DNA from 3 places in the Mesorhizobium sp. P160927 genome. Region 1 is predicted to be linked to each of the others. Evidence: predicted binding sites of a transcription regulator. Region 1 holds the regulator's gene; each other region holds the start of a gene.

Region 1 (10,164 bases):
GTTGTGGGTCACCATCAGGGTGGTCAGCTTCAGCGCATTGACGGCGCGCACCGTCGCGCGCATGACGATCTCGGCCGTGCGCGGATCGAGCGCTGCCGTATGCTCGTCGAGCAGCAGCAGATCCGGCGATCCTCCGACAGCCATGATCAGCGACAGCGACTGCCGCTGCCCGCCCGAGAGCAGGTCGACACGGGTATCGAGACGGTTTTCAAGGCCGAGGCCCAATATCGACAGGCGCTCCTTGTAGGACGCCAGCCGTGTGGCGTTCAACCCCTGCCGCAGCGTGCGTTTTTGACTGCGCAGGTCGGCCAGCAGCATGTTCTCCGCCACGGTCATGCTGGCGGCGGTGCCGCGCATCGGATCCTGGAAGACGCGCGCCAATCTTTCGGCACGCTTGTGCACCGGCATCCCTGTCACATCCGCGCCATTGATCAGGATCTTGCCGGAATCCAGCACAAGAGCACCAGAAATGGCGTTGAGCATGCTGCTCTTGCCGGCCCCGTTTGAGCCGATGACGACCCCGAACTCTCCCGTGGCCAAGGACAGGCTGAGACCGTCCAGCGCGACCTTCTCGTCGGCCTGGCCTTTGTAGAACACTTTGCGCGCGGATCGTATCTCGAGCATCGTTCCTCCGTGACCTCGGGATGATGGCGCCGACGCCATCATCCCAGCAGTTCCGATGTTAGTCGACGATGCAGCCGCAATCGGCCATTGAAGCCGGTATCTCGACGCCGAACGCGGCCATCGCCTTGCGCGAGATCGTTGCCATGTGGTCCTTGTAGGCCGGGCGCGACGGCGCGATCGTCTTGGGATCCTTGCCCTTGAGGATCTCGGCGGCGATGTTGCCGGCGTTGATGCCGACCTGGGTGTAATTGACCGCGAAGCTCGCCGGCACGGTGCCGTTGCGGACCGCGCTGTCATCGGAGTTGACGACCGGGATACCGGCCTGGCGGGCGGCCGCTGAGACAGCGGCGATCGCCGGCTGAATCAGGTTCGAGGCCGGGCCGTAGATCACGTCGGCCTTGCCGGCGAACGAAGCGATACGCTGCTGGATGTCATTTACGTTGTCGATGCCGAGCTCGACCACCTCGAAACCGGCGGCCGGTGCCGCCGCCTTGATCTTTTCGACCAAGGCAACGTCATTGGCCTCACCGGGATTATAAGGCACGCCGAAGCGCTTGGCGTTCGGCAGCAGCTTCTTGGTGAAGGCCATCACCGCGGCGACGTCCTGCAGATCGCTGGCGCCGGTCATGCCTTCGTCTCCGGCGTCCCATGATGGCACCAGCTTGGCCGCCACCGGATCGGTGACCGCGGCAAAAACGATCGGAATGCCGGAACCCGCGAGCGCTTTCTTGGCGATCTGCGAGACCGGCGTGGTGATGGTGTAGATCAGCTTGGGCTGCTCGGCCTGCAGCTTGGCGATCATCTGCGGCACCAGCGACGCATCGAAATTGGTGTGGCTCTCCGTGTAGACGACGTCCTTGCCCTCGACGAAGCCGTTATCCGTCAGCGCCTTCTTGAAGCCGGCTATGGCGGCGTTCAATTGCGGGTGCTCGCCGAAATTGGCAATGCCGATACGGATCTGATCGGCCGCGGCACTGCCGGCGCTGACCATCAATGCGCCTGCCAGGGCCAAACCCGACAACCAAGCGGATTTCGACTTCAACATCATTTCCTCCCAGATTTGATCAGGGCCGCTTGGAAACGCGGCTGCTCCGCGATCATGGTCAGTCCGCCGGTCTGTGTCAAACATTATATATAATTGTTGTAGTGACCCAGTATCATATATACTTTTAGCCAGACGACGGATTGATCACGATGCGGGATGAGACGAGTTCCACAAAAACGGAAGCCGCCTATCAGCTGTTGCGGCGCGACATCCTGACCACGCGCCTCATGCCCGGCGCCCCGCTCAAACTGAGTGCGCTGCGCGGCACATATGGCGTCGGTTGGACACCGTTGCGCGAAGCCCTGTCGCGGCTCGAGGCCGAACGCTTGGTCACCGCCATCAGCAATCGTGGTTTTGCCGTGGCTCCGGTGTCGCGGGCCGAGCTGGAGGATCTGGCACGCGCCAGAATGGTGGTCGAGATACCCCTGTTCCTCGAATTGATGGAAAAAGGCGGCAGGGAGTGGGAGGATGCCGTAGTCACTGCCCACTACCGGCTCTCGCGTTGCAAGACGGCGGTCGACGATCCCTCCGACACGGCCGTCGACAGATGGGATGAGAACCACGAGGCTTTCCATGCGGCGCTGCTGAGCGCCGCCACATGCGACTGGCTGTTGCGGTTCCGCTCGACAATCTCGGATCAGTTGCGCCGGCATCATCGCTTTCTTGGTCTGGCGCCGACATTGCGGGCCGCGGCCGGCCTCAAGGACGGCTATGAACAGGCAATGGAGGCGTTGCGCGAAGCGATCGCGATCGAACACCATACCGCGATCATGGAAGCGGCACTCGATCGTGACGTCGAACGGGCCAAGGCGCTGATGACGGCGCATATCGGCTACACACTGCACGTCTATGTTCATAGCGAAGACAGCGGCGCGACCAGATACGCCGCCCGCGCCGGCAGCTTGAAGGGGTCGGGATAACTTCAGCGCTTCCGCGACGCCTATTCGCACGCGCTGGCCGGAGTGCGCCGAACGCCCGGGTCCATGGCCGCCCGGAGCTACCAATGGTTGGCATTTTGGTTTCGTTTCGTTCCGCGAATAATGGATCCATGAAATATACGGTACCCCGTGGGAAGAAGCCTTCCAGATGGCTGATGCCAGCTCCATCGGCGGATAGGCCACAGGCCATTAACCAAACGATTTCAATGTGCCTGCCGATCGCGGAAAGGACCGGTTGCTGACGCCGGCGGGGGCAAAAAACTTCAGACCCCTTAACAAATTCATTAAACTTTAAACGGTTGCAGAACACAACTGGAACAGATAGTGTTTGTTCTGGGTTTGTTTTTTCGATTCTGGTTCAACCTTTCGTTCAATGTCTTGGGGGCCGCCATGCTGACACGCAAGCAACATGAACTGTTGATGTTCATCCACGAACGGCTCAAGGAAAGCGGGATACCGCCTTCCTTCGACGAGATGAAGGAAGCACTCGATCTTGCCTCCAAGTCGGGGATCCATCGCCTGATCACGGCGCTGGAGGAGCGCGGCTTCATTCGCCGGCTACCCAATCGGGCGCGCGCGCTGGAAGTGCTGCGGCTGCCGGACTCGATCGCGCCGGGCCTCAATGCGGCAAAGAAGTTCTCGCCAAGTGTCATCCAAGGCAGCCTTGGCCAAGGCAGTCTCGGACGCCAGATCAGGCCGGCCGCTGCGCCTTCGCGCCTGCCCGCGGCCGGCAACGACGACGATGCGGTTTCAGCCGTGTCCATCCCGGTCATGGGCCGTATCGCCGCCGGTGTGCCGATCGATGCAATCCAGCATCAGACGCATTCGATCTCGGTGCCGCCGGACATGATCATGGGCGGCGAGCACTATGCGCTGGAGGTCAAGGGCGACTCGATGATCGAGGCTGGTATCTTCGATGGGGACACGGTCATTATCCGCAATGCCGACACGGCAAGCCCGGGCGAAATTATCGTGGCTCTGGTCGACGAGGAGGAAGCGACGCTGAAGCGGTTCCGCCGCAAAGGCGCTTCGATCGCGCTCGAGGCCGCCAATCCAGCCTACGAAACACGCATTTTCGGGCCGGACAGGGTCAAGGTACAAGGCAAGCTGGTCGGGTTGATCAGGCGCTACTGAGCCGGCTTTCCATCGGGCTTGTCGGGTTTTTTGTACGGCGGCAGCCCCCTCGCCTCGCGTGAGAATTTTCGCTGTTCGTGCCAGGGTCGGTATGGTCCGTCGACGGCGAATTCGATCCCGGCCCGGGTCGTGGCCGACTGGGGATTGAAGAAGACGGCAGCGCTTCCCTTGCGGGCGAGCTGCCGTTTGGTGACGACGAGAACCAGTGGATTGTGGCAGGCGTCATAGGCGGTCGCGTCGTTCACGATGATCAGGTCAGCGAAAGCGCAGGCTTTCCAGGTGGTCTTGCGGTCCTCGACATAAGCAATGATCGCGCCGGAAGGGTGCCTGGCAAGGCACAGGCCTTCGCGGCAGTAGAAGGGCGATCCCGGCGGCAGGTCGGCGGGACTGGCAACGTCGAATTGCCCGTCTGTCTTGTCGAACATTTCCGGTTTGACGATTGTTTCGGAGATCAGAGCGCGCTTCCAGTTGTCGGTTGCGAATTCGTTCGGACGTTCCCGGTTGACGGCCAGTTCGCCATTGCCGATCGGCAGCGCGACCAGCCGCGCATCTTCCGAGATCAGCACATCGGGCGCGCGCGTGTGCGACACAGTCAACAGGCCGGCGAGCGCGAATGGCAGCGCCGCGAGCCGCAGCCAGGTCGTCGCCATCGTCGCGATAACCAGCGCGACGGTGACCAGCAGCACGGATTGCTGCGAAATCAGCCCGACTCCGTCGACCGGAGAGCGCTCCGATATCCACGCCGACACGGCGATCATCGCCGTCAGGCCCTTGCCCATGAGGTAGAGAGCCGGCCAATCCAGTCCGAATGGCATCAGCAGCGCGCTAGCGACGGCCAGGAACATCACGACCGACACGATCGGCATCACGGCCAGATTGGCGAACAGGCTGAGGGGCGATACCCGCTGGAAATGCCAGATGGCAAACAGTGCCGTGGCGCTGCCGGCGATAATGGACGTCATGGCCAATCCACCTGTCGCCAGCAGGAATTTTCGCGTCAGGAGCCCGGGCAGGGATCGCTTTGGCGGCGGTGGCCTGGTCTTTCCCGCACGGTGATCGGCCCAGCCGGCATAAGCGCCAACCAGGGCCGCGGTCGCGGCGAACGACATCTGAAAGCTTGGGCCGACGACCTCGTGCGGCGAGACCAGGATGACGGCGATCGCCGAGATCGCCAGATTGCGCATGGTCAGCGCAGCGCGATCGAAGAAGACGGCAATCAGCATCACCGCCAACATGATGAAGCTGCGTTCGGCCGCAACGACGACACCGGAAATCATGAGATAGGCGGCGATCGAGAACAGTGCGGCGGCGGCGGCGTATTTCTTCACCGGCCGGCGCGCGGAAAAGTCTGGTAACAGTGCGAAGGCACCACGCAGCAGACCCATGATGGTGCCGGCCACAAGCGCCATATGCAGTCCCGAAATAGAGATGATGTGATAGATGCCGGTACGCCGCATCGCTTCATTGATTTCATCGGGTATGCCGGCGCGCACGCCGACGATCAGCGCCGCCGCGATCTCGCCTTCAGCGCCGCCGACGCTGCCCCTGATGTGGTCGGCGATGGCTTCGCGGGCATTTTCAACGCCTGAGAAAAGGCGAGCCGATAGCGGCATCTCACCGTCAGCGGGGGAAACAACCGTCGGATTGCCGAGGAAGAAGCCGCTGCCGCCGATGCCGGCGAAATAACTGTCGAAAGAGAAGTCGTAACTGTCCGGCCGGACCGGGCCGGTCGGCGGCAACAGTTTGGCGTAGCCTGTGATGAGCGAGCCGGCGGTCATTCCCGGCGGTATCTTGCGTGCGGAAAGCCGGACCCTTTCCGGCGCATAGCGCAGTTTCGGCCGCGCGGTCGAAATCACGTCCATGGTCAGCCGGATGCGGCCGCTCTCCATCTCTTCGAGCGAGACCACGCGGCCGGTCAATTGCGTGGAGATTTCCGAACCCAGCATACGGGTTCCGGCTCGCCATGTTTCGACCTTCGCCGCGAGTAAGCCCAGCGCGCACAACAGCACTGCCATGAAACACAGATGGGTTTTCGACCACGAACGCGAGACGAAGGCACAGACCGCCATCAGCACCACGACCGCGACGGGCTTTGCAAAGTCGGGCTCGGACGCCAGCGAGAAATAGGCGATCGCCCCAACGGTCAGACAGACCGGCACCAGCAGGAACGCGATGCCCCGGTCGAGTTCGAGCTCCGCCGCCTTGGCCACGCCATGGCGCAGGCGAGGCAAGGATATCGGGCCGATTTGCCGGCGCACGCGCACGATCCTGCCCCCGGCAGGAGACGGCGCCGGCGCCGGCCCACCCGCCCGCAGCGGCCCGGTTTCGGGCGCAGCCACGAGCGGCGATGGCAGTGGGATCGTCGGAGGCGCCGCAAAAAGGGATCGCTCGCTGACGCCGACAGCGGCATCCTCGCTTCGATCCGAGCTCCGGCCTCTTCCAGTCATCGGGTCTGCCCCTTGCACCCTCGACGCCCTATGCTACATGAACGCGCAACGCGCGAAAGTCCGCACGTTCCGCACCCAGCTTCAGACGTTTTCCGAGAGTTCCATGCCCGACAAGGTCATCACCCGTTTTGCCCCCTCGCCGACCGGCTATCTGCACATCGGCGGCGCGCGCACGGCGCTCTTCAACTGGCTCTATGCAAAGCATACCGGCGGCACGATGCTGCTGCGCATCGAGGACACCGATCGCGAGCGTTCGACCGATGCGGCCACATTGGCCATTCTCGATGGCCTGACCTGGCTCGGCCTTTCGTGGGACGGTGACGCGGTCTCTCAATTCGAGCGTGCGCCGCGCCATCGCGAGGTAGCCGAGGAACTGGTGCGCCTGGGCAAGGCCTATTACAGCTACGAGACTTCAGCCGAGCTCGAGGCAATGCGCGAGGCTGCACGCGCCAAGGGCCTGCCGCCACGGTATAACGGCCATTGGCGTGACCGCGACCCGTCGGAGGCGCCGTCCGGCGTCAAGGGCGCCATCCGCATCAAGGCACCGACCGAGGGCGAGACGGTGGTGAAGGACCGGGTCCAGGGAGACGTGCGCTTCCCCAACAAGGATCTCGACGACTTCATCATCCTGCGTTCGGACGGCAACCCGACCTACATGCATGCCGTCGTCGTCGACGATCACGACATGGGCGTCACTCACATCATCCGTGGCGACGATCACCTGACCAACGCCGCCCGCCAGACCGTGATCTACAACGCCATGGGCTGGGACGTGCCGTCGATGTCACATATCCCGCTGATCCATGGCGCCGACGGCGCCAAGCTGTCGAAGCGCCACGGCGCGCTCGGCGTCGAAGCCTATCGCGCCATGGGCTATCTGCCGGAGGCGCTGCTCAATTACCTTGCGCGGCTCGGCTGGAGCCATGGCGACGACGAGATCATGTCGATCGAGGACATGGTCTCGTGGTTCGACATTGGCGACGTCAACAAGGGCGCGGCGCGCTTCGATTTCGCCAAGCTGGAAGCGATCAACGGGGCGCATATGCGCCGTATGGCCGACACCGAGCTGTTCGATATCTTCATCGCCACCTTGCCCTATCTGGAGGGAGGCCCGGCGATGGCGGCGCGCCTCGACGAGAAGAACAAGACGCAGCTGCTGGCAGCACTTCCGGGCCTGAAGGAGCGCGCCAAGACGCTGGTCGAGCTTCTCGACGGCGCCGGCTTCCTGTTTGCCGCTCGGCCGCTGCCGATCGACGACAAGGCGGCACTGCTGCTCAATGACGATGCGCGCAAGATCCTGCGTGGCGCTCACGAAGCTTTGAAGTCGCTGTCACACGACTGGACGGCGGCCACGGCCGAGGCCGTGATCCGCGACTTCGCGTCGGCTGGCGGCCACAAGCTTGGCGCCGTGGCCCAGCCGTTGCGGGCTGCCTTGACCGGCAAGAGCACGTCACCGGGCGTATTCGACGTGCTTGCCGTTCTGGGGCGTGAGGAAAGCCTGGCGCGCATAGGGGATCAAATCGATTAGGAGCAAACTGGCCCAAGAAGATTGGCATTGAAAGGCGGGTTTCGCAGTGCAACATTAGGCCTTGGCCCAATCTGGCACGCACCTCCTAGAATGCGGTGGCGAATACGTACATTGCGGTGATTTCAACGTGTCGCTCCGCGGAATTTGCCTTTGCCGGCATGAGGAAACAAGAAGGAGTTTGCAATGACCGAAGCTGCGAAAAAACTGGATGTGGGCGGCCAAGAGGAGGCCACGGCAACGCTGGAATTCGCCGGCAAGACTCACGAATTCAAGGTGCGAAGCGGCTCGGTCGGGCCTGACGTCATCGACATCGCCTCGCTCTACAGCACCACTGGCGCCTTTACCTATGACCCCGGCTTCACCTCGACGGCAAGCTGCGAGTCGGAGATCACCTTCATCGATGGCGACGCCGGCATCCTGCTGCATCGGGGCTATCCGATCGACCAGTTGGCCGAACATGGCGACTTCCTCGAAGTCTGCTACCTCCTGCTCTACGGCGAATTGCCGACCAAGGCGCAGAAGGACGATTTCGACTACCGCGTGACGCGCCATACAATGGTGCACGAGCAGATGTCGCGCTTTTTCACCGGCTTCCGCCGCGACGCGCACCCGATGGCGGTGATGTGCGGCGTGGTCGGCGCGCTGTCGGCCTTCTATCACGACTCGACCGACATCTCCGACCCGTACCAGCGCATGGTTGCCTCCATGCGCCTGATCGCCAAAATGCCGACGATCGCGGCCATGGCCTACAAATATCACATCGGCCAGCCCTTTATTTACCCGAAGAACGATCTCGGTTTCGCGGCAAACTTCCTGCATATGTGCTTTGCCGTGCCGTGCGAGGAGTACAAGATCAACCCGGTGCTGGCGCGCGCCATGGAGCGTATCTTCATCCTGCATGCCGATCATGAGCAGAACGCTTCGACCTCGACCGTTCGCCTCGCCGGCTCCTCGGGCGCCAACCCGTTCGCCTGCATCGCCGCCGGCATTGCTTGCCTGTGGGGGCCGGCCCATGGCGGCGCCAACGAAGCGGCGCTCAACATGCTGGGCGAGATCGGCCATGTCGATCACATCCCGGAATTCATCGCCCGCGCCAAGGACAAGAACGATCCATTCCGCCTGATGGGCTTTGGCCACCGCGTCTACAAGAACTACGATCCGCGGGCCAAGATCATGCAGAAGACGGCGCATGAGGTTCTGGGCGAACTCGGCATCAAGGACGATCCGCTGCTCGACATCGCGATGGAACTGGAAAAGATCGCGTTGACCGATCCCTATTTCATCGAGAAGAAACTCTATCCGAACGTCGACTTCTATTCCGGCATCACCCTGAAGGCGCTGGGCTTCCCCACCACCATGTTCACCGTGCTTTTCGCGGTCGCCCGCACGGTCGGCTGGATCGCCCAGTGGAAGGAAATGATCGAGGATCCACGCCAGAAGATCGGCCGTCCGCGCCAGCTCTATACCGGCGCGCCGGAACGCGACTACGTGCCGATCGCCAAGCGCTGAGACAAGTGACACGCGCTGAGACAAGTGAGTAGTGGGTAGTGGTTCGTGAGGAGTGAGGTTGGAGAGTTTTCTAACTCACTACTCGTTACTCACTACTGCCTACGCACTCGCTTGATACACCCCATCACCACCTGCGCCGCGATCTCACCGGACGGTTTGTCCGTTGCCATGCGCCGTGAAATCTCGGCGAAACCGTCTTTCTGCCAGGCGCGCATGCCACTGTCGGCCAACAACGCTTCCAGCTGGCGTGCCAGATTGTTCGGTCTGACGTATTCGTCGTAGAACTCCGGGATCAACGCGCGATCCGAGATAAGGTTGGGCAGAAGCGCCGACCAGACGGAAACGAGATACCGCGCCACGGCGCGTGCGACAGGGTCGAGCCGGTAGCAAGAGATCATCGGCACGCCGGACAGCGCCAGTTCCAGGGAGACGGTGCCGGACGCGATCAACGCCGCGTCGGCCTTGCCGAAGGCCTGCCATTTGCGCTCGGGCTCAAGGATAATCTCGGGTTTTTCATCCCAGCGCGTGACCGCGGATCGTACGGTGTCCGCGACATGCGGCACCGTCGGCAACATCAGCCGAAGCCGATGCCCGCGTGCCCGCAGCATCGACACGGTCTCACCGAACGGCTCGAGCAGCCGCCGCACCTCGCCGCGCCGCGAGCCGGGCAGGACAAGCAGCGTCTTCACGCGGTCTGGTGAAAGATCACGCGGCTGGGCCTGCGCCCTGGCGGCCGACAGCACGCCTGGATCATGCGTCAGGCGATGGCCCACATAGGTGCCGGGCGGGCCACCCAGCCGATCGAGCTCCTTCACTTCGAACGGAAGGATGCACAGGATGTGATCGACATACGGTTTCATCGCCACCGCCCTGCCCGGCCGCCATGCCCAGACGCTCGGGCAGACATAGTGGACGATCGGGATCGCCGGGTTGGCGGCG
Region 2 (10,164 bases), 3.2 Mb from region 1:
GGCGCTTCGGCGCCGCTGCACTATGCCGGCCTGGCGCCCTTGGTCGGCAATGACTGCGTCGTGCCCCGGGATACCGACGTCGCCAACGCGCTTGGCGCCGTCGTCGGCCAGGTCAGGGTTTCGGCGGAGGCCCGCGTCAGCCAGCCCACGGAAGGCCTGTTCCGGCTTGCCTCGGGTGAGACGGTGCGCGATTTCCTCGACGAGACGGCGGCGATCGCGGCCGCCGAGGCCGATGTGCGGGCGATTGTCGCCCAGCGGGCTCTTGATGCCGGCACCGACAGTGCCGAGATCGACGTGGCGACGGAGTTCCGGGTCTCGACTGTCGAAGCGCAGCGCATGTTCATCGAAGCGCATATCGTGGCGGTGGCCTCGGGCAGGCCGAGGATAGCGGTGTGAGGAGAAGAGCCATCTCCCCCTCGTCGGGAAGATTGGCTAACCGCCCAAAATGCCCCACCTTCACCCTAAGCTGAATTGACCCTGCACCCCCTGACATGCCAAACGCCCCGCAACGCCTTTCATCTGGAGTAGCCTGATGACCGATCGCATCGAGATCGCCGGATTGCGCATTGCCCGCGAGCTGCATGACTTCGTCGTCGACCAGGCTTTGCCCGGCCTCGGCATCGAAGCGGCGCGTTTCTGGGACGGGTTCTCGGTCATCATCCATGATCTGGCACCCAAGAACCGGGCGCTGCTGGCAAAACGCGATGCCATGCAGGAAAAGCTCGATGGTTGGTATCGCGACAATGGCGCGCCCATCGACATGGACGCCTACAAGGCGTTCCTGAAGGTGATCGGTTATCTCGTGCCAGAAGGGCCGGCCTTCAGCGTCTCGACCGACAATGTCGACCCGGAAATCGCGGTCGTGGCCGGACCGCAGCTGGTGGTGCCGGTGATGAACGCGCGCTATGCGCTCAACGCCGCCAATGCACGCTGGGGCTCGCTCTATGACGCGCTCTATGGCACGGACGCCATCCCCGAAACGGATGGCGCCGAGAAGCGCAAGGGCTTCAACCCGGCGCGCGGCGCCAAGGTCATCGCCTGGGCCAAGGATTTTCTCGACCAGTCCGTGCCGCTCACCTCCGCAAAATGGGCAGGGGTCAACGGCCTGTCGGTCGCCAACGGCGCCCTGAAGCTCAGCGCCGGCGCCGGCTCGACGACGCTGGCCGATCCCAGGCAATTCGTCGGCTATCGCGGCGACGCCGCCAATCCGCAAGCCGTGCTCCTGGTGAAAAACGGGCTGCATGTCGAGATCGTCATCGACCGCGACAACCAGATCGGCCGCACCGATCCGGCTGGCATTGCCGACGTCATCCTGGAATCGGCGCTGACCACCATCCAGGACTGCGAGGATTCGGTCGCGGCCGTGGATGCCGAGGACAAGGTCGTCGTCTACCGCAATTGGCTCGGCCTGATGAAGGGCGATCTCGCCGAAGAAATCAGCAAGGGCGGCAAGAGTTTCGTCCGCAAGCTCAACCCCGACCGCGCCTACATCGCCCCAGCCGGCGGCCCGGTGACCGTGCCTGGCCGCTCGTTGATGCTGGTGCGCAATGTCGGCCACCTGATGACCAATCCAGCGATCCTGGACCGCGACGGCAACGAGGTGCCGGAAGGCATCATGGACGCGGCGATGACGGCCCTGATCGCGCTGCACGATGTCGGGCCGAAAGGACGGCGGATGAACTCCCGCGCCGGCTCGATGTATGTCGTGAAACCCAAGATGCATGGCCCGGAGGAGGTCGCCTTCGCCGTCGAGATGTTCGACCGTGTCGAAGCCCTGCTCGGCATGGCCCAGAACACCATCAAGATGGGCATCATGGACGAGGAGCGGCGCACCACAATCAACCTCAAGGAAGCGATCCGCGCCGCGAAGGAGCGCGTGGTGTTCATCAACACCGGCTTCCTCGATCGCACCGGCGACGAGATCCACACCTCGATGGAAGCCGGCCCGATGATCCGCAAGGGGGACATGAAACAGGCCGCCTGGATTTCCGCCTATGAGGCCTGGAACGTCGACACGGGCTTGGAATGCGGGCTCGCCGGCCATGCCCAGATCGGCAAGGGCATGTGGGCGATGCCCGATTTGATGGCCGCGATGCTGGCCGAGAAGATCGCCCACCCCAGGGCCGGCGCCAACACCGCCTGGGTACCGTCGCCAACGGCGGCGACGCTGCACGCCACGCACTATCACAAGGTCGATGTCCATGCGGTTCAGGCCGCGCTGAGGACCCGCCCGAAGGCGAAGCTCGACGACGTATTGTCGGTGCCGGTGGCCGTGCGGCCCAACTGGACGCCCGACGAGATCCAGCGCGAACTCGACAACAACGCGCAAGGCATTCTGGGCTATGTCGTGCGCTGGATCGACCAGGGCGTCGGCTGCTCCAAGGTTCCCGACATCAACGATGTCGGGCTGATGGAAGACCGCGCCACGCTGCGCATCTCCTCGCAGCACATCGCCAACTGGCTGCGCCATAAGGTCTGCTCGGAAATCCAGGTGATGGATTCCTTGCGGCGCATGGCGGCAATCGTCGATCTGCAGAACGTCGGCGACCCGCTCTACCGGCCGATGGCCGCCGACTTCGAAAAGTCGATCGCCTTCCAGGCCGCCTGCGACCTGGTGTTCAAGGGAACAAGCCAGCCCAACGGTTACACCGAGCCGGTGCTGCACAAGCGCAGGCTGGAGCTGAAGGCCCATCAAGGGTAGGACGATGTCGCGTTGAAAGAGTTTGGAGCGCCGACTGGATGTCGCCGGTCCGCGTCGGCGAAGACGGCGGCGTCAGCCCAGCGGCAATGTCGTGCCGAAGGCGGCAGGCTCTTATGGCTGGATACGGTTCCTTTGCTTTTTTCAGCTAGTGCTGGCTGGAAGGCTACGGAGCATTGGCATGGCCAACACGATGGCGATCGAAAAGAAACTGTTGAATTCCGTCCATGACCGGGCGGTTTTCCAGCGCCGCGTGCGCATCCTGTCTCAGCGGCTGGCCGACGAACTGGGCCCGGCCGGCACCGTTCTCGATCTTGGCTGCGGCGACGGCTCCATCGCCAAGGCGATCATGGAAAAAAAGCCGGGGCTGACGTTTCGCGGCATTGACGTGCTGATCAGGCCGCAAACCCATATCCCGGTCGAACTGTTCGATGGCGGCACCATTCCCGCCGCGAATGGCTCCTATGACTGGGTGACGATCGTCGATGTACTGCATCATGCCGACCACCCGGGCCATCTCGTGCGCGAGGCGGCCCGCGTGGCGCGCAAGGGCGTTGTCATCAAGGATCACCTGCGCGAAGGCTTCGCGGCCTACCAGACGCTTCGTTTCATGGATTGGGTGGGCAACAAGGGGCACAATGTCCGCCTGCCTTACAACTATCTCTCCAAGGCGGAGTGGGACGCCGTTTTTGCCGCCGCGGGTATCACACCCCGCACCTGGCGTGAGAAGCTGTCGCTCTATCCGTTCCCGGCCAGCGTGTTTTTCGACCGTCGCCTGCATTTCATCTCGACCTTGCGATAGGCAAGGCGGACCGGCTGTTGACAGCTTCATTGACGGGCGCCGTGAAGGTGGGGTGCATGCGTGTGCTGCCGCGGGCAGGCCCTACGCCGCCTGCGCCACGCGCTCCGAACTCATGCGATAGGAAATTGCTTCGGCCAGATGGATGCGGCCGACAGCTTCGCTGGCGTCGAGATCGGCGAGCGTGCGCGCCACTTTGAGCACCCGGTGGTAGGCCCGCGCCGAAAAGGCGAGTTTTTCGCTGGCATCCTTGAGCAGCGACAGGCCGGCGGCGTCCGGCATGGCGATCGTTTCGATGACGGCTGGAGAACAATGCGCGTTGGTGGTGGCGCTGTTGACGCCGAGCCGCTCGAAACGCTCACGCTGAATGGTGCGGGCACGCGCCACCCGCAGCGCCACGTCGGCGCTCTTTTCCGCCCGGTCGGGCCGGATCAGGTCGCTGGCCGAGACCGCCGGCACTTCGATCCTGAGATCGATGCGGTCGAGCAGCGGACCTGAAATACGCGCCTGGTAATCGGTGCGGCAACGGTCGCCGCGCAGGCAGCGATAACCCGGTTCGCCGGCCATGCCGCAGCGGCACGGGTTCATTGCCGCCACTAGCTGGATGCGGGCCGGATAGGTGACGCGATGGTTGGCCCGTGCGATCATGCAGTCGCCGGTTTCAAGCGGCTGGCGCAGCGCATCGAGCGTCTGCGGCGTGAATTCGGGAAACTCGTCGAGGAACAGCACGCCGTGATGGGCAAGCGACACCTCGCCCGGCCGCGCGCGCAGGCCGCCGCCCACCATCGCCGCCATCGAGGCCGAATGGTGCGGGGCGCGGAACGGCCGCCGGTCGGTCAGCTTGCCTTCGCCGAGTTCGCCGGCCACCGAGGCGATCATCGAGACTTCGAGCAGTTCCTTCGGCGCCAGCGGCGGCAGGATCGACGGCAGGCGCTGCGCCAGCATCGATTTGCCCGAGCCTGGCGGACCGATCATGAGCAGATTGTGCCCGCCGGCGGCCGCCACTTCCAGAGCCCGCTTCGCTGTCTCCTGGCCCTTGATGTCGGCAAGGTCGGGCAGGTCGCGTGCCGCCGCGCGGATGCCGGCCTCCGGGCGCGACAGCACCTGCGTGCCGCGGAAATGATTGGCGATCGCAATCAGGCTGCGCGGCGCGAGAATGTCGAATTCCCGCCCTGCCCAGGCTGCTTCCGGCCCGCAAGCGAAGGGGCAGATCAGCCCTTTGCCTTCGCCATTGGCGCCGATTGCCGCCGGCAAGGCACCGGCAACGGCGGTGATCGTACCGTCGAGCGATAGTTCGCCCAGCACGACATAGCCAGCCAGCATGTCGCCCGGAATGGCGCCAAGGGCCGCCATCAAGCCGAGAGCGATCGGCAGATCGTAGTGGCTGCCTTCCTTCGGCAGATCGGCGGGCGCCAGGTTGACGGTCACCTTCTTCGACGGCATCGACAGGCCCGACGCATGCAATGCCGCCTGCACCCGCTCGCGGCTTTCCGCCACCGCCTTGTCTGGCAGGCCGACGATATGCATGTTGACCTTGCCGGGCGCGATCATCACCTGCACATCGACCGGCACCGCCTCGATGCCCTGGAAAGCGACCGTACGAACCCGCGCCACCATTGTCTGCCCCCGATGCCGGCTCGCCCTTGCCCTTGTGAACGGGCCGCGAGTGACGTCAACGCAAGACAACCACGGATTTCAGCCCAAGGCAAGAACATTACAGGAACAAAGTAGAGTAAACGCATGGCTCGCGCCCGATCATGACGGCCTCATCGCCAAGAAGGTGTTCCAGCCCTGCTCATTTCTACCGATGCGGAAGCTGTGGCTGAGAAGCTCCATGCCGGCGGCCTCGATGCGCGCCGCGAAGGCGTCCCTACGCCAGTCGACGCTATGGTACTTGCCACCCGTTTCGCCGTCACCATCTCGCATCGAGACGACGAAGGCACCGCCTTGGCGCAACGAACGCGCAATCTTCTCCAGAACTTGGTCGATCTGGTCGCGAGGCACATGGATCAGCACGGCGAGCGCCACCACCGCGTCGTAGGGACCGCCAAGCTCGTCGGTGATCACGTCGAGGAGTTCGCCTGCCTTGCCGCGCGCGGCCTGCAGTTCGAGAAAGCGTCGTGTGGCGTCGGTCCGCCGGACCTCGACCCCAAGGGCCTCCAGGAAGTCCGCGTCGCGGCCCGGGCCGGATCCGATTTCCAGGATGCGGCCGCCCGCTCCGGCGATCGCCGCGGCGCGCTCGAGCGCGGCCCTGGTCTCGTCATAATGGACCGCATAGTCCTCATCCGACTCTATCGTCCGACGGCTTTGGGCCAGAACCTCTGCCGGTATCTTCATCGTGTTCTCCCATCGGTGTGTGTCTGACGGATTTGGTCAAATCGAGAACATCACGCGAACTGGCAGTTTGCGCCGGTTGCAGCCGGGTGGCGTCCGGTTGCAAAAGCGGAACATGGTTAATACAAAATGAAAACGGAAAACAGGGCCGCGAAGCATGATCGCGGAATGGCGGTTGTGCCGCCATTCATCGTCGGGCTCGGTATCTAGCTCTTCGTTTCGTTAGACCGGTGTCACGGCGAGGGATGTGCGGTGACGTTTGGCGTCGCCGCTTTTTTTGGATATTGGCGCAGCCATCAGCACGGTTGTCAGCCTGATAGCGTTGGCCGTTGCCATACTCAACCGGCTGCCTGATTAGGATCTGTGAAAGAGGCTTGCGCCTACTGCCGCTTTTCCTCCACGCAATCCCAGAACAGGCTGGCGATGTCGGCGCCGCCGAAGCGCTTGACCTCGCGCACGCCGGTCGGCGAGGTGACGTTGATCTCGGTCATGTAGTCGCCGATGACGTCGATGCCGACCAGGATGAAGCCGCGCTCTTTCAGCGACGGCCCGATGCGGGCACAGATCTCTCGCTCGCGTGTCGTCAACTCGGTCTTTTCGGCGCGGCCGCCGACATGCATGTTGGAGCGGGAATCGTGCTCGGCCGGCACCCTGTTGATGGCGCCGACCGGCTCGCCGTCGATCAGAATGATGCGTTTGTCGCCCTTGCGCACGTCCTTCAGGTAACGCTGCACGATATAGGGCTCGCGAAACATCTGGCCGAACATTTCGAGCAGCGAGGCGAGATTGCGGTCGGCTTCCAGCATATGGAAGATCCCGGCGCCGCCATTCCCGTAGAGCGGCTTGACGATGATGTCGCCGAACTCCTTGCGGAAGGCGGCGACTTCGAGCGGATCCTTGGTGATCAGCGTATCTGGCATCAGGTCCGGGAACTCGGTGACGAAAATCTTTTCCGGGCTGTTACGCACCCAGGCCGGGTCGTTGACGACCAGCGTCTTTGGATGGATGCGCTCGAGGATGTGGGTCGTGGTGATGTAGTTCATGTCGAAGGGTGGGTCCTGGCGCAGCAGGACGACGTCCATTTCGGACAAGTCGGTGCGCACCTTTTCGCCCAGCGAATAGTGGCTGCCCTTTTCGTCGCGCACCGTCATCTCCTCGACGCGGGCAAACACCTTGCCGTCGCGCATCGACAGCCGGTCGGGCGTGTAGTGGAACAGCTGATGGCCGCGCCGCTGCGCCTCCAGCGACAGGGCGAACGAGGTGTCGCCGGCGATCGACACGGTGGAGACATGGTCCATCTGGACGGCGATTTTCAACTTCATGGCAGGTCCCCAGCGTAGTCGACGCAAGCGATATAAGCGTCGCGGCGCGTTCTGCCAATCGCGACGTTTTGAACATTGGGATCAGCAAGGCGCGTCTGCCGGTTGCAGACAAGACGAGGACTGACGTCATCGCTTTCTTAAGCCTTGCCGTGCGACGGTAAGCTCCGAATGCAGCGGCCGACCTGACGCAGCGCCGGGCACCCGATGGAACGACGATCATGAACGCGCTCACTGCCGTCCGCGCAGCCTCGACCCAGCAGCTCGAACTCACCATCCTGATGCCATGCCTTAACGAGGCCGAGACGCTCGCCGTCTGCATCGGCAAGGCCAGGGCGTTTCTGGACCGATCCGGCATAGCGGGTGAGGTATTGATATCAGACAATGGCAGCACCGACGGCTCGCGGGAGATCGCCGCGCAGGGCGGTGCTCGTGTCGTCCCGGTGGCGCAGAAGGGCTATGGCGCGGCGCTTCTGGGCGGCATCGCCGCCGCCAGGGGTCGCTTCATCATCATGGGCGACGCCGATGACAGCTATGATTTCGGTGCACTGGAGGCATTCGTGGCGCGGCTGCGCGGCGGCGCCGATCTGGTCATGGGCAACCGCTTCCGGGGTGGCATAGAGGCTGGCGCCATGCCGCCCCTGCACCGCTATCTCGGCAATCCGGTGCTAAGTTTCGTCGGCCGCCTGTTCTTCCGCATCAAGACCGGGGATTTCCACTGCGGTCTGCGCGGCTTCAACGCGGACAGCATCAGGAAGCTCGATCTGCAGACCACCGGGATGGAATTCGCAAGCGAAATGGTGGTGCGCAGCGCGCTTGCCGGCCTGCGTATCGAGGAAGTGCCGACCACGCTCAAGCCCGACGGCCGCGGCCGGCCGCCGCATCTCAGGACCTGGCGCGACGGCTGGCGGCACCTCAAATTCCTGCTGGTCTACAATCCGCGCTGGATGTTCTTCATTCCAGGCGCGGTGCTTTCAGGCCTCGGCACGCTGTTCGCGGCGCTGCTGGTGTTCGGCCCCTTGCGGGTGGTCGACAATCTTTCGCTCGATCTCAACACCTTCGTCGCCGCCTGTTTCATGATCGTCACCGGCATCCAGCTCATCACCTTCGGTGCCATTTCGCGATACTATGCCGAAATTACCGGCATCCTGCCGCGAAGCCGCGGGTCGGACTGGCTGACCAGGACCATCAGCACCGACCGTCTCGCCGCCAATGCCGGCATTTGCTTTGCCGCCGGCTTCCTGTTCTGCCTCTATGCCGTCATGCGCTGGGCCCATCTCAATTTCGGCCCGCTGGACGATTCCGAAATTCCGCGCATCGTCGTGCTCGGGTTGAGCCTGATCGTCATTTCCTTCCAGGCCTTCTTTTCGGCATTCCTGCTCGGTGTCCTGGAAATCCCGGTCAAGCGACTGAAAGCTGGCCTTTCCCAGGAAGCGCCGGCCAGCGAACAGCAATGACCGACGTGCTGCCGGCGCTTGTCCAGGCGCGCCCGTTCCGCTTCATGGTGGTGGGCATCGGTGCGGCGGGATTGTTTTTCGCGCTCTCGTGGCTGCTGGTTTCGCTGGGCGTTTCGCCGTTCGCCGGCAGTGCCATCGCTTATGCAACGGCGTTCGTCATCGCTTATCGGGCGCAACGGGGCTGGACGTTCGGTGCGGAACACGATCACAAGGTCGCGTTCCCGCGCTATCTTACGCTGCAAGCCGGATGCGCCGCTTTTGCCGGCCTTGTCTCGCAGCTGGCGGTGACGCATTTCGGCCTGTCGCCCGTCGCCATGTCGGCGCTGGCGACGGGCGTGACAAGCACCATCAGCTATGTGGTCTCGAGACTGTGGGTGTTTCCGGCGCGCGGCCACGGCAAACTCGGGAAAACCGTGTAGCGGTTGTCCGTCCGGTCGAGCCAAGACCAGGAGTGGTCCAGCGCCTCCGCGACGCACCGTGCTTTACGCTTTGTGAAGCGAGAGGCACTAGCCTGTAGTCCCGACCATCGGCCGAAAGTCGCTCCATGACCGCTGCCCATGCCGCGATGCCTTCAAAGCACACCGCCCGTCCCTCCTGGCGGGCGGACATGCTGGCGGCGCTCCTCGCGGCCCTGGTGCCGCTCCTGGTCTATGCCATCGCCGGATTTCCACAACTGGCCAACCCGGCGGGCGACAATGACAGCCTGCTGCAGCTGGTCGAAGTCCGCGATCTTCTGGCCGGCCAGGGCTGGTTCGACCTGCACCAGTACAGGATGGGACTGGACGGCGGCTTCGTCATGCATTGGTCGCGGCTGCTCGACGCGCCGCTGGCCCTTGGCGTCCTTGTCATGTCGGCCCTGACAGGCAATGTCGCCCTGGCTGAACAGGTCGTGCAAGTCGCCTGGCCTGCCCTGCTGTTCTGGCTGGCGGTCTTCTTCCTCATCCGCGCCGCTCGCGCTTTCGCCGGCGGCCACGCTGTCCTGCCCGCCGCCGTGGTCGGTGGCGCCGCGCTCTACTACCTCGGCATTTTCTCCCCAGGTTCGCTGGATCATCACAATGTGCAGCTGACGCTGATCCTGGCGAGCCTTGCCTTGCTGCTCGAGGCTCCCTTGCTCCGGCCGGCCGCCTTGCTTTCGGGCATCTGCGCCACGCTGAGCGTGGCCATCGGCATGGAAAGCGCTCCCTACGCCGGCACCCTTGGCGCCGCTGTCGCGCTGCTGTTTCTTGGCGATAGTGCTCGGGAAAGGCTGACCGCGAGGGATTTTGGCCTCGGCGTCGCCGCTGTTTCGGCTCTCGTCTTCGTCGCCACCGTCCCGGCATCCGCATGGACCCAGGCACAGTGCGATACATTTTCGATTGTTCAGTTCGCCTTCGCCGGACTTGCCGGCGCGGGGCTGGCGATCATCGCCTCGTGGAAGGCCGCCAGTGCGACCGTCGCCGGCCGCCTGGCCTCGCTCGGCCTGCTTGGGCTAGCCCTTGCCGCTGTCGTCGTATTCCTGTTCCCGCAATGCCTGGCCTCGCCCTATGCCAACCTCAATCCGCGCCTCAAGGAGATATG
Region 3 (10,164 bases), 3.8 Mb from region 1:
CTTTTGTCGTGATATGGCTGACGCATTCGCGCTTCGATGACGCCCTTCCATTCCGGAGGATATTTCGTGCCGCACTGGCTGCAACTGATGCTGGACTCGCTGCCTTCGCTGCTGTGGGCAGCGTTGATCTTTACGGTGCCGCTGACGCTGCTGTCCTTCGTGCTCGGCCTGACGGTGGGGCTGGGCGCGGCGCTAGGCCGGCTGTTCGGCCCGAAGCCGCTGGTGGCGCTCGCGCGCTTCTATGTCTGGATCTTCCGCGGCACGCCACTCCTGGTGCAGCTCTTCCTGATCTTCTACGGCCTGCCGTCGGTCGGCATCCTGCTTGACGCCTTCACCGCGGCGCTGATCGGCTTCACGCTAAACATCGGCGCCTACACGTCGGAAATCATCCGGGCAGCCATCGGCTCGGTGCCCAAGGGCCAGTGGGAGGCCGCCTATTCCATCGGGATGACCTGGGGCCAAGCGATGCGGCGCACCATTCTGCCGCAAGCCGGACGGGTGGCGGTGCCGCCGCTCTCCAACACCTTCATCTCGCTGGTCAAGGACACGTCGCTGGCCGCCGCCATCACCGTTCCGGAGATGTTCCAGGCGGCGCAACGCATCGTCGCCACCACCTACGAGCCGCTCATCCTCTATGTCGAGGCGGCGATCCTCTATCTGGCGATGAGTTCGGTGCTGTCGGCCTTGCAGACGCGGCTGGAGGAGCGGCTCAACCGCTATGGCGGCTTCCTGGAGGCACGCTCATGATCAGCCTCACCAACATCGAAAAGCGTTTCGGCGACAATCTCGTGCTGAAGGGGGTGACTGTCGCCATCGCCGAAGGCAGCGTCACCGCGCTTGTCGGCCCTTCCGGCGGGGGGAAAAGCACGCTGCTGCGCTGCATCAACCTGCTGGAGATCCCAACTTCGGGCAGGGTGCGGATCGGCGACGAGACGCTTGAGTTCCGCCCGGGCGGGAAGGTCCCGGCGGCGGACATAAGGCGTCTGCGCCTGCAGACCGGCATGGTGTTCCAGAATTTCCAGTTGTTTCCGCATCGCACCGCCATCGAAAATGTCATGGAAGGCTTGGTTACGGTGCTCAAATGGTCGCCGCAGAAGGCGCATGAACGGGCACTCGCGCTGCTGGAGAAGGTCGGCATGGTGCATAAGGCGGATGCCTGGCCGGCGACGCTGTCGGGCGGCCAGCAGCAGCGCGTGGCGATCGCCCGTGCGCTGGCGCCGTCGCCGAAGGTGCTGCTGTGCGACGAACCGACTTCGGCGCTCGACCCGGAGCTGGCGCAGGAGGTGGTCGATGTGCTGGGTCAGCTCGCCAGCGAGGGAACGACCATGGTGATGGCGACGCATGATTTGCGCCTGGCCTCCAAGATCGCCCAGGAGGCGGTGTTCCTCGACGCCGGCGTCATCGTCGAGCAGGGGCCATCCGCCAAGCTGTTCGGCAATCCGGAGCGCGAACGCACCAAGCGGTTTATCGCCACGCTGAAGCAGGAGGCGGCGGAGAAGGACGGAGGCGCATAGGCGCGACAATCGCGGCCTTCCCCAAATACAAAAAACCCGGCGCGAGGCCGGGTTTTCGTTAACTTGAATGCGAAAAAGCTCAGGCAGCTTCTTCCTGCTCGGCTTCCTCATTGTCGGCCTTGGCGCCACGCTTAGGGCCTTTGTTGAGGTTGACCTCGATCAGGCGTACGGCTTCGGTTTCCGACATGCGGTTGACGGCCGCGATCTCGCGGGCCATGCGGTCGAGTGCCGCCTCGTAGAGCTGGCGTTCGGAATAGGACTGCTCCGGCTGGTTATCGGCGCGATAGAGGTCGCGCACGACCTCCGAAATCGAGATCAGGTCGCCCGAATTGATCTTGGCATCATATTCCTGGGCACGGCGCGACCACATGGTGCGCTTGACGCGGGCGCGGCCCTGCACGACCTTCAGCGCGCGCTCGACATAATCCTCCTCCGACAGCTTGCGCATGCCGATCGAGGTCGCCTTGGCGACCGGCACCTTCAGGCGCATCTTGTCCTTCTGGAAGTCGATGACGAACAGTTCCAGCTTGTGGCCGGCCACTTCCTGCTCGTCGATCGAGACGATCTGGCCGACGCCATGCGCCGGATAGACGATGAACTCGCCGGTCTTGAAACCGTGACGTGCAGCTGTGGACTTCTTCTGCGGGGTGATCGTTGCCATTACGCCCTGAACTCCTTGTTGTGGGCCGGCGGCGGTGCCGGCTGAACTCGCGTGACCGGGGTCACCGATCATTAGCCGCACAACAGATGAACCCACCGGAAAAGCCGGGACCGGCAAACCGCAAGAATTGCGACCGCCTGGCCCAGATCGCTCTGGTCCGAAATGGGATTTTCACCTTTCAGTGATTTGGGGCGTCTGCGCCATAAATCGACGTTGTGTCACCGGCATGTTTCGCTGATGTAACACAAAAAGTCGGAAGAATCAAGGTTTTGCTGCGTAAGCGGAGGCCACAACCAATCGCCGCCTGTCAAGGCGGTTAATCCGGCGTGCCTGTTACGCTGCGTCATACAAGCCTTTACAGCGGCGTTGTCAATCGCCTTCGCCGGGCTCGGCGGAGAAGTATTTCTCGAATTTGCCGACCTCGCCGTCGAAGCTCTTGGCGTCGGCGGGCGGCTCCTTCTTGGCGGTGATGTTGGGCCATTTATCGGCATATTCGGTGTTGATCTGCAGCCATTTGTCGAGGCCGGACTCGGTGTCGGGCTTGATCGCGTCGGCCGGGCATTCCGGCTCGCAGACGCCGCAGTCGATGCACTCGTCGGGATGGATGACGAGCATGTTCTCGCCTTCGTAGAAACAGTCGACCGGACAGACCTCGATGCAGTCCATATATTTGCATTTGATGCAGTTGTCGGTCACGACATAGGTCATCGGTCGGCTCCGGGATGTCCCGTTTTTGCTGGCTTTTTCCGTGAGGTAACGCCTTTATCGGCTGCTTGCAAGAGTAGCCATTCCCAGTGGCGCCAGAGTTTGGGAATTGAATTTCAGATCGGCGGTGCCGGACGGTCGCACACCCCTCACCGACGTTCGTTTGCCGGTCCAAATCTGTTTTGGTTGCCGTTGCCGCGGGAGAGCACATCCGCGTCGATCGACAGGCTCAATCTTCGTCGCGCAATCGGTCGGTCTGGCGACGCTCTTTTTTGGTCGGGCGGCCGCTGCCTGCCTCGCGCATCGCCGGGATAGCATCGGGCGGGGTGTCGCCTTTCGGTGCGGGCGGGGGCGACATGTCTTGATAAAGAGTGCGAGCTTCCTCGGACGGGCCGCGCCGCGCGCCTGCGCCGAGCACCTTCCAGACGAAGATACGCCGGTCGAGCGTGATGGTCAGCACGTCGCCTGGCTTGACCAGATCGGAGGCCTGCGCTGCTTTGTCGCGATTGATGCGAACACGGCCGGCGACCACCAATTTGGCCGCCAGCGAGCGCGATTTCACCGCGCGCGAGAAGAACAGCCATTTGTCGATGCGCTGACGGCCTTCAGCAACCATCGCAGCGAATTTACTTCTTCAATTGGTCGCGCAAGGCGGCGAGCTTGGCGAAGGGCGAGTCCGGATCGAAACGTACCTGGCGCTCCTCGCGCGGCTTGGGCTGGAAGGCGGGCTTTCCGCCGCGATCGGCACCCTTGCCTTCCGGCCTGCCGCCCTTCCAGTCTGGCCGGCCTTCGCGGCGCTCGGGACGCTCGCCCTGCGGGCGGCCGTCGTGGCGCTCAGCGCCCTCAGCTTGCGGCTTGGGCTTGTACTTCGAGCGGTCGAAGCGCGGCTTTCCGGCGGCGTCGCGGCGTCCTTCGTGTGCGGGACGGTCCGCCGGCGCGTCTGTTGCCTGTTCGCCGCCGGCCGGCGCGTTGCTTCGGCCGCGCGCCTGTCCGTTTTGCGGCCGGTTGTTGCGGCCGTCGCGATGACGCGGACGCTGGTCGAAGCGACCTTGGCGCCACAGCAGGATCGGCTTTGGCGCTTCGGCTTCCGGCACGGGTTCACCGGCGGCTCCCGCCACGGCAGCTTCCGTCGACGCGGAGGCTTCGACGGCGGGCTCCGCCGCTGCTGTTTCCTCGGTGGGTGCCGCGTCAGCCTCGGCGGTTTCAGGTTCGGCCCACGGCTCAACCGGCGCCGGCTCGGCGACTTCGACAGCGGCTACAGGCTCCTCCGCAACTTCAGCGGTGGCTTCCGCCTGCTCTTGCGCGACGGTTTCCACCGTCGCGTCGGCTGCGACTTCGGCTGGAACCTGTGTCTCCACGGCGGTTGCCGCATCCGACACCAGTTCGGCTCCCTCGGCGGCCGGCGAAGCCGCCGCTTCCGCCGCCTTGGCTTGTTCCGCGCGGGCTGCTTCTTCGGCTGCCTGCTTGGCCGCGGCGGCTTCCCGCGCGGCATTGTCCTGCGCTTCCAGCCGTGCCTTGACTTCCGCGGCCGGCTTCGGCTCGGCGCGATAGCCGAGACCCTTGAGGATCTCTTCCATGTCGTCGGCGGTTGCGCCAAGGATCGACATCATCGGCGGCGTCACCATGAATGACTGGCCGTCATAGGCGCCGTCCGGACGCTGGCCAAGGCCGGGCTTCCAGTTGGTCGCCGGGCGGATCAGGTCGGCCAGCCGCTCCAGAATGTCGATGCGCACGGCGCGGCGGCCGAGATTGCGGTACCCAGCGAGCTTGTAGAAGGCTTTGTCGAAGGCCGGGTCGATGACAACAGAGGTGCGGCCCGAGGCCAGCGAGTGGACGACGTCGCCGAAGCCTGGCTTGTCCTTGCCGTCGTTCTTCAGCGCCCAAAGCAGCGTCACCAGCCCAGCGGGTGCCGGCTTGATCAGCGCCGGCACGAACACGTGGTATGCGCCGAAGCGGACGCCAAGCCGGCGCAGCGCCGCGCGGCCTTCCTGGTCCAAGGATTTCATCTCTTCGGCGATGTCACGACGGTTGATGAGGCCGAAATTCTCGACCAGCTGGAAAGCGATGCCACGGCCGATGCCGGAAATCTGCTCGGCGTTTTTCAGATCGACCAGCGGCTTCAACAACGACTCGATCTGGAAATTGACGAAGCGTTCGGCGCGCGCCGCGACCTTGTCGCGCGCCGGGCCCGTCAGCTGTTCGTCAGCCAGCAACACCAGGCGCGGCTTCAGCGCGTCTTCGCCCGAGACCAGCGTGCCTATCGGCGCGCCGATCCAGCGCAGCGTGCCGTCCGAACCGAGCGCGAGATCGCCATTGGCGCAGGCGCCGAAGCGCTCCGCGCGTGCCTCGAACTCGGCGGCAAGCGCCTTTTGCGCGGCAGTGCGCACGGCCTTGGCGTCTTCGCCGCCGGCGGTCTGGTCGGCGGTGAAGCGGAACCCTTGCAACTCGCCGACATGATGGCCTTCGACAAGGACGGTTCCGGTAGGACTGATTTCGGCTTCAGGCATGGTATTTTCTCTAAGGCGCCGCATGAGGACGGAAGTCCTGCGGTCTACAAAGCGTTTCGTCAACCGCTCATGCAGCGCATCCGACAATCTGTCTTCGATTTCGCGCGTCTTTTCCTGCCAGTGTGCCTGATCGGCCAGCCAGCCGGGCCGGTTCGACACGAATGTCCAGGTGCGGATCTGGGCGATGCGGTGCGACAGCGTGTCGATGTCGCCCTCGGTGGTGTCGGCGCGGCGCACCTGTTCGGCCATGTAGTTCTCGTCGACATGGCCCTGCCGGGCGAGGTCCATGTAGATCGAGGCGATGAGGTCGGCATGCTGGGCAGGCGCGATCTTGCGATAGTCGGGCAGGGCGCAGGCTTCCCACAGCAACGCCACGCGCTTGGCATTGGTGGCGAGCGCGCGGATGTCTTCGTCGCGGGAGAGATGTTCGAGCGCTTGCGCATCGACGGCCGGCAGCGCGCGTGTCAGGCCCTCGACCGGCGCGTTGGTTTCGATCGAGCGCTTCAGCGCATCAAGGCTGGCGAAATCGAATTGGGCGGTGCGCCACTGCAGCACCTTCACCGGGTCGAAGTCATGGCCCTCGATCTTCTGGACGAGATCCTCGTCCAGCGGATCGACCTGGCCGGTGACGCCGAACGTGCCGTCGCGCAGATGCCGGCCGGCGCGGCCGGCGATCTGGCCGAGCTCGGCTGCCGTAAGATTGCGGTACTGGTAGCCGTCGAACTTGCGGTTCTGGGCGAAGGCCACATGGTCGAGGTCAAGGTTGAGGCCCATGCCGATCGCGTCGGTGGCAATGAGATAGTCGACATCGCCCGACTGGAACAGCGCCACCTGGGCATTGCGAGTGCGGGGCGACAGGGCCCCGAGAACGACGGCCGCACCACCCTGCTGGCGGCGGATGAGTTCGGCGATGGCATAGACCTCGTCGGCGGAGAAGGCGACGATCGCGGTACGCCTGGGCAAGCGGGTCAGTTTCTTGGAGCCGGCATAGGCCAGATGTGACAGCCGCGGCCGCGTCACTACGGAGATGCCTTTCAGCAGCCGCTGGAGAATGCCGTGCATGGTGGCCGCGCCAAGCAGCAGCGTCTCCTGGCGGCCGCGCAGATGCAGGATGCGGTCGGTGAAGATATGGCCGCGCTCGAGGTCGCCGGCCAGTTGCACCTCGTCGATGGCAACAAAGGCGGCGTCGGTTTCACGCGGCATGGCTTCGACGGTGCAGACCGAATATTTGGCGCCCGGCGGCTGGATCTTCTCCTCGCCGGTGATCAGCGCCACTTTGTTGGCACCGACCTTTTCGCAGACGCGCGTGTAGACCTCGCGGGCCAGCAGCCTCAGCGGCAGGCCGATGACACCGGTTTCGTGCGCCACCATGCGCTCGATGGCGAGATGGGTCTTGCCGGTATTGGTTGGCCCAAGCACGGCGGTCACGTCGCGGCCCGACAGGATCAGCGGCTCGGTATGTTTCGGCTGGATGTTCATCGGCTCGGAAATAAGGCTTTCTGGCCTCTCGTGGTCGGGAGCGTGCCAGGGTGGCGCGTATGACAGCCGACACATAGGGTTTTCGAGCGCGAAGCGAAAGCAGAATGTTCCGGCAGGGTTCCGCAGACGCCCGCCTCACTCCGCAAATCAGCCCTGCTTAACAGTTGGAACGAGTCTGGAACGAATCAGCGACGAATCGGCGACTCCGCCAGATTCAGCTTTTGTTCACGGCTAGATATGGATTTTGGGACCACGAGTCTCACCACATGCTGAATCGCCGAACTGGCCCGTTTTATGCTGGGCGGGTCCTGCCGTTAACTTCCGCCGGGAACAATGAGGGGAGGCGGTGCGCGCTCGGATAAGCTTATGAAACTGTTAATCTTTCTAAACTCGACGTTAAAGAATAGCAGCTTATCGCGGCCATTAATCTTAACATTGGGCTCAAAGCCGGAACGAATCGGCGACAAAGCAGCGCCGGCCGTATTTTCTGCTTTTGTTCTCTCAATATCTTGTGTTGTGAACAGCTTATCCACCGAGAATCCACAGGCTTAACCACAGGGTTCGCACAGACGCGCCTACCGGCATTAACCTTTGCGTGCCGAATTGGGCCATTGCGTAACAGCACGTCTTCCAGGAGTCAGGCGCCATTTGGAACGGACCGATTTCCGGTCCGCTTACCGCAGGTACTTATGGATCCGCAGCCTTGGACCGCGCGAGCAGACGTCTCAGACGAAGTACTGGCCGCCATTGGCGGTGAGGGTCGAGCCGGTGATGAAGCCGGCATCTTGCGAAGCGAGGAAGACCACGCAGCGCGCGATCTCTTCCGGCTCGCCAAGACGGCCGACCGGGATTTGCGGGATGATGCGCTCGTTGAGCACCTTTTCGTCGATCGCCTTGACCATCTCGGTGGCGATGTAGCCAGGGCAGATGACGTTGACGGTGATGCCCGCGCGGGCGCCTTCCTGGGCGAGCGCCTTCGAGAAGCCGATGTCGCCGGCCTTGGCGGCGGAGTAATTGACCTGACCGGCCTGGCCCTTCTGGCCGTTGATCGAGGAGATGGTGATGACGCGGCCGAACTTGCGGTCGCGCATGCCGCCCCACAGCGGATGGGTCATGTTGAAGACACCGGACAGATTGGTATCGATCACCTCTTTCCACTGCTCGCGGGTGATCTTGTGGAACATGGCGTCGCGGGTGATGCCGGCATTGTTGACCAGCACCGAGACAGGGCCGAGGTCGGCTTCGACTTGTTTGATACCGGCCGCGCAAGCGTCATAGTCGGCGACCGACCATTTGTAGACCGGAATGCCGGTCTGCGCCTTGAACTTCGCCGCCGCCTCGTCGTTGCCGGCGTAGTTCGCGGCAACCGAATAGCCGGCGTTCTTCAAAGCGATCGAGATCGCCGCGCCGATGCCGCGCGATCCACCCGTGACGATTGCAACCTTGGTCATGCATTTCCCCTTCTTGAATCGCCCTGTTGTCGGGCTTGGCAGGCACTGGACTTACCATAGGCACCACATGTGAAACGGGCGGCTTGCGCCGCCCGTCCGAAGTCTATCAGAAAGCCTCCACGCACATGGCGACGCCCATGCCGCCGCCGATGCATAGGGTGGCCAGCCCCTTCTTGGCGCCGCGTCGGCGCATTTCGAAGACCAGCGTGTTGAAGATGCGGGCGCCCGAGGCGCCGATCGGGTGGCCGATGGCGATGGCGCCGCCATTGACGTTGACGATCGCGGGATCCCAGCCCATGTCCTTGTTGACGGCGCAGGCCTGTGCGGCGAACGCCTCATTGGCCTCGACGAGGTCGAGATCCCCTGCCGACCAACCGGCTCGTTCCAAGGCCTTGCGTGAAGCGGGAATGGGTCCGGTGCCCATGATCGCCGGATCGACGCCGGCGGTCGCCCAGGAGGCGATGCGCGCCAGCGGGGTGATGCCGCGCCTGGCGGCTTCCGTTTCGCTCATCAGCAGCGCGCCGGCGGCACCGTCATTGATGCCGGAGGCATTGGCGGCCGTCACCGTGCCATCCTTGTCGAAGGCCGGCTTCAGCTTTGTCATGGCGTCGATCGTGGCGCCGTGGCGGATGTATTCGTCCTGATCGACAACCGTGTCGCCCTTCTTGCCCTTGATGGTGAAGGCGACGATCTCGTCCTTGAACTTGCCCGCCTTCTGCGCGGCCTCGGCCTTGTTCTGCGAGGCCAATGCGAACTGGTCCTGGTCGTCGCGGGTGATCTGGAACTGGCGGGCGACGTTCTCGGCGGTGTTGCCCATGTGGTAGCCATTGAAGGCGTCCCACAACCCGTCCTTGATCATGGTGTCGATCATCTTGTAGTCGCCCATTTTGACGCCGGCGCGAAGGTGCTCGGCGTGCGGCGACAGCGACATCGATTCCTGGCCGCCGGCAATGATCACCTTGGCGTCGCCGGTGGCGATCTGCTGCATGCCGAGCGCGATGGCGCGCAGGCCCGAACCGCAAACCTGGTTGAGGCCCCAGGCGGTGGTCTCCTTGGGCAGCCCGGCAAGGATCGAGGCCTGGCGGGCCGGGTTCTGGCCTTGCGCCGCGGTCAGCACCTGGCCAAGGATAACCTCGTCAATCTCGGCCGGTTCGACCCCGGCACGCGCCAAAAGTTCCTGGACGACGACGGCGCCGAGCTCATGCGCGGGCGTCGCGGCGAAGGCGCCGTTGAAGGAGCCTACAGCCGTGCGCGCGGCGCTGGCAATGACGATGGAAGCGGACATTTTCTTCTCCAGACTTCAAGGGTGTGGTTGTGCCGTTGAGGACTTTTCTTGCCCTTTCCCAACCCCAAGTCAAACCGGAAATCGGCATGGCGCCGATGCGCCGCAAATGGGCCGCGCATCGCGGTGCCGGCGGTCCGGTCGCTGCCGCGCAGCATATTTTGCCTGCCATGCAGCATTATATGATGCCGCAGTGCACAAACTGCTTGGAATTATGAGGCTTTTGCGCATATCCTCAAAAAGGGCGCAATCGTTACCGGCTGCTTACTGAGGCGTGCCGGTGTCCGGGGAGGATGCAGATGGCCGCAAAAGACGACCCTATCATTATCAAGAAATACGCCAATCGCCGCCTCTATAATACGGGGACGAGTACGTATGTGACGCTCGAGGATCTGGCCGAAATGGTCAAGAAGGGCGAGGAGTTCACCGTTCAGGACGCCAAGACCGGTGACGACATTACCCATCCGGTACTGACCCAGATCATTTTCGAGCTGGAGAACAAGGATGGGCAGAACATGCTGCCGATCCCGTTCCTGCGCCAGTTGATCGCTTTCTACGGCGATCA

The links. Region 1 encodes LexA, which represses DNA repair genes until DNA is damaged. Its sites were predicted from a motif close to TGTTCNNNNTGTGTTCNG; they were not measured.
Region 2: a site for LexA is predicted at 5,205-5,222, ahead of AC3CB8_RS04495 (YifB family Mg chelatase-like AAA ATPase). Genes of this name have one in related genera too.
Region 3: a site for LexA is predicted at 7,032-7,049, ahead of AC3CB8_RS01690 (helicase-related protein). Genes of this name have one in related genera too.

The regions. Positions count from the first base shown of each region.
Region 1 covers NZ_JBYMDW010000001.1:4,123,934-4,134,097, forward strand. Annotated here, with positions in the region: gene AC3CB8_RS20165 (ABC transporter ATP-binding protein) at 1-624, opposite strand, end outside; gene AC3CB8_RS20170 (ABC transporter substrate-binding protein) at 683-1,669, opposite strand; gene AC3CB8_RS20175 (GntR family transcriptional regulator) at 1,819-2,589, shown strand; gene lexA (transcriptional repressor LexA) at 2,998-3,741, shown strand; gene AC3CB8_RS20185 (ComEC/Rec2 family competence protein) at 3,735-6,188, opposite strand; gene gltX (glutamate--tRNA ligase) at 6,292-7,716, shown strand; gene gltA (citrate synthase) at 7,900-9,225, shown strand; gene lpxB (lipid-A-disaccharide synthase) at 9,318-10,164, opposite strand, start outside.
Region 2 covers NZ_JBYMDW010000001.1:874,203-884,366, forward strand. Annotated here, with positions in the region: gene AC3CB8_RS04480 (hydantoinase/oxoprolinase N-terminal domain-containing protein) at 1-396, shown strand, start outside; gene AC3CB8_RS04485 (malate synthase G) at 533-2,701, shown strand; gene AC3CB8_RS04490 (class I SAM-dependent methyltransferase) at 2,880-3,500, shown strand; gene AC3CB8_RS04495 (YifB family Mg chelatase-like AAA ATPase) at 3,582-5,114, opposite strand; gene AC3CB8_RS04500 (methyltransferase) at 5,253-5,834, opposite strand; gene gshB (glutathione synthase) at 6,212-7,153, opposite strand; gene AC3CB8_RS04510 (glycosyltransferase family 2 protein) at 7,372-8,607, shown strand; gene AC3CB8_RS04515 (GtrA family protein) at 8,604-9,026, shown strand; gene AC3CB8_RS04520 (GtrA family protein) at 9,152-10,164, shown strand, end outside.
Region 3 covers NZ_JBYMDW010000001.1:329,659-339,822, reverse strand. Annotated here, with positions in the region: gene AC3CB8_RS01715 (amino acid ABC transporter permease) at 67-747, shown strand; gene AC3CB8_RS01710 (amino acid ABC transporter ATP-binding protein) at 744-1,514, shown strand; gene AC3CB8_RS01705 (CarD family transcriptional regulator) at 1,594-2,175, opposite strand; gene fdxA (ferredoxin FdxA) at 2,545-2,883, opposite strand; gene AC3CB8_RS01695 (RNA-binding S4 domain-containing protein) at 3,110-3,496, opposite strand; gene AC3CB8_RS01690 (helicase-related protein) at 3,507-6,866, opposite strand; gene AC3CB8_RS01685 (hypothetical protein) at 7,181-7,399, opposite strand; gene phbB (acetoacetyl-CoA reductase) at 7,592-8,317, opposite strand; gene AC3CB8_RS01675 (acetyl-CoA C-acetyltransferase) at 8,424-9,602, opposite strand; gene AC3CB8_RS01670 (hypothetical protein) at 9,689-9,817, shown strand; gene phaR (polyhydroxyalkanoate synthesis repressor PhaR) at 9,899-10,164, shown strand, end outside.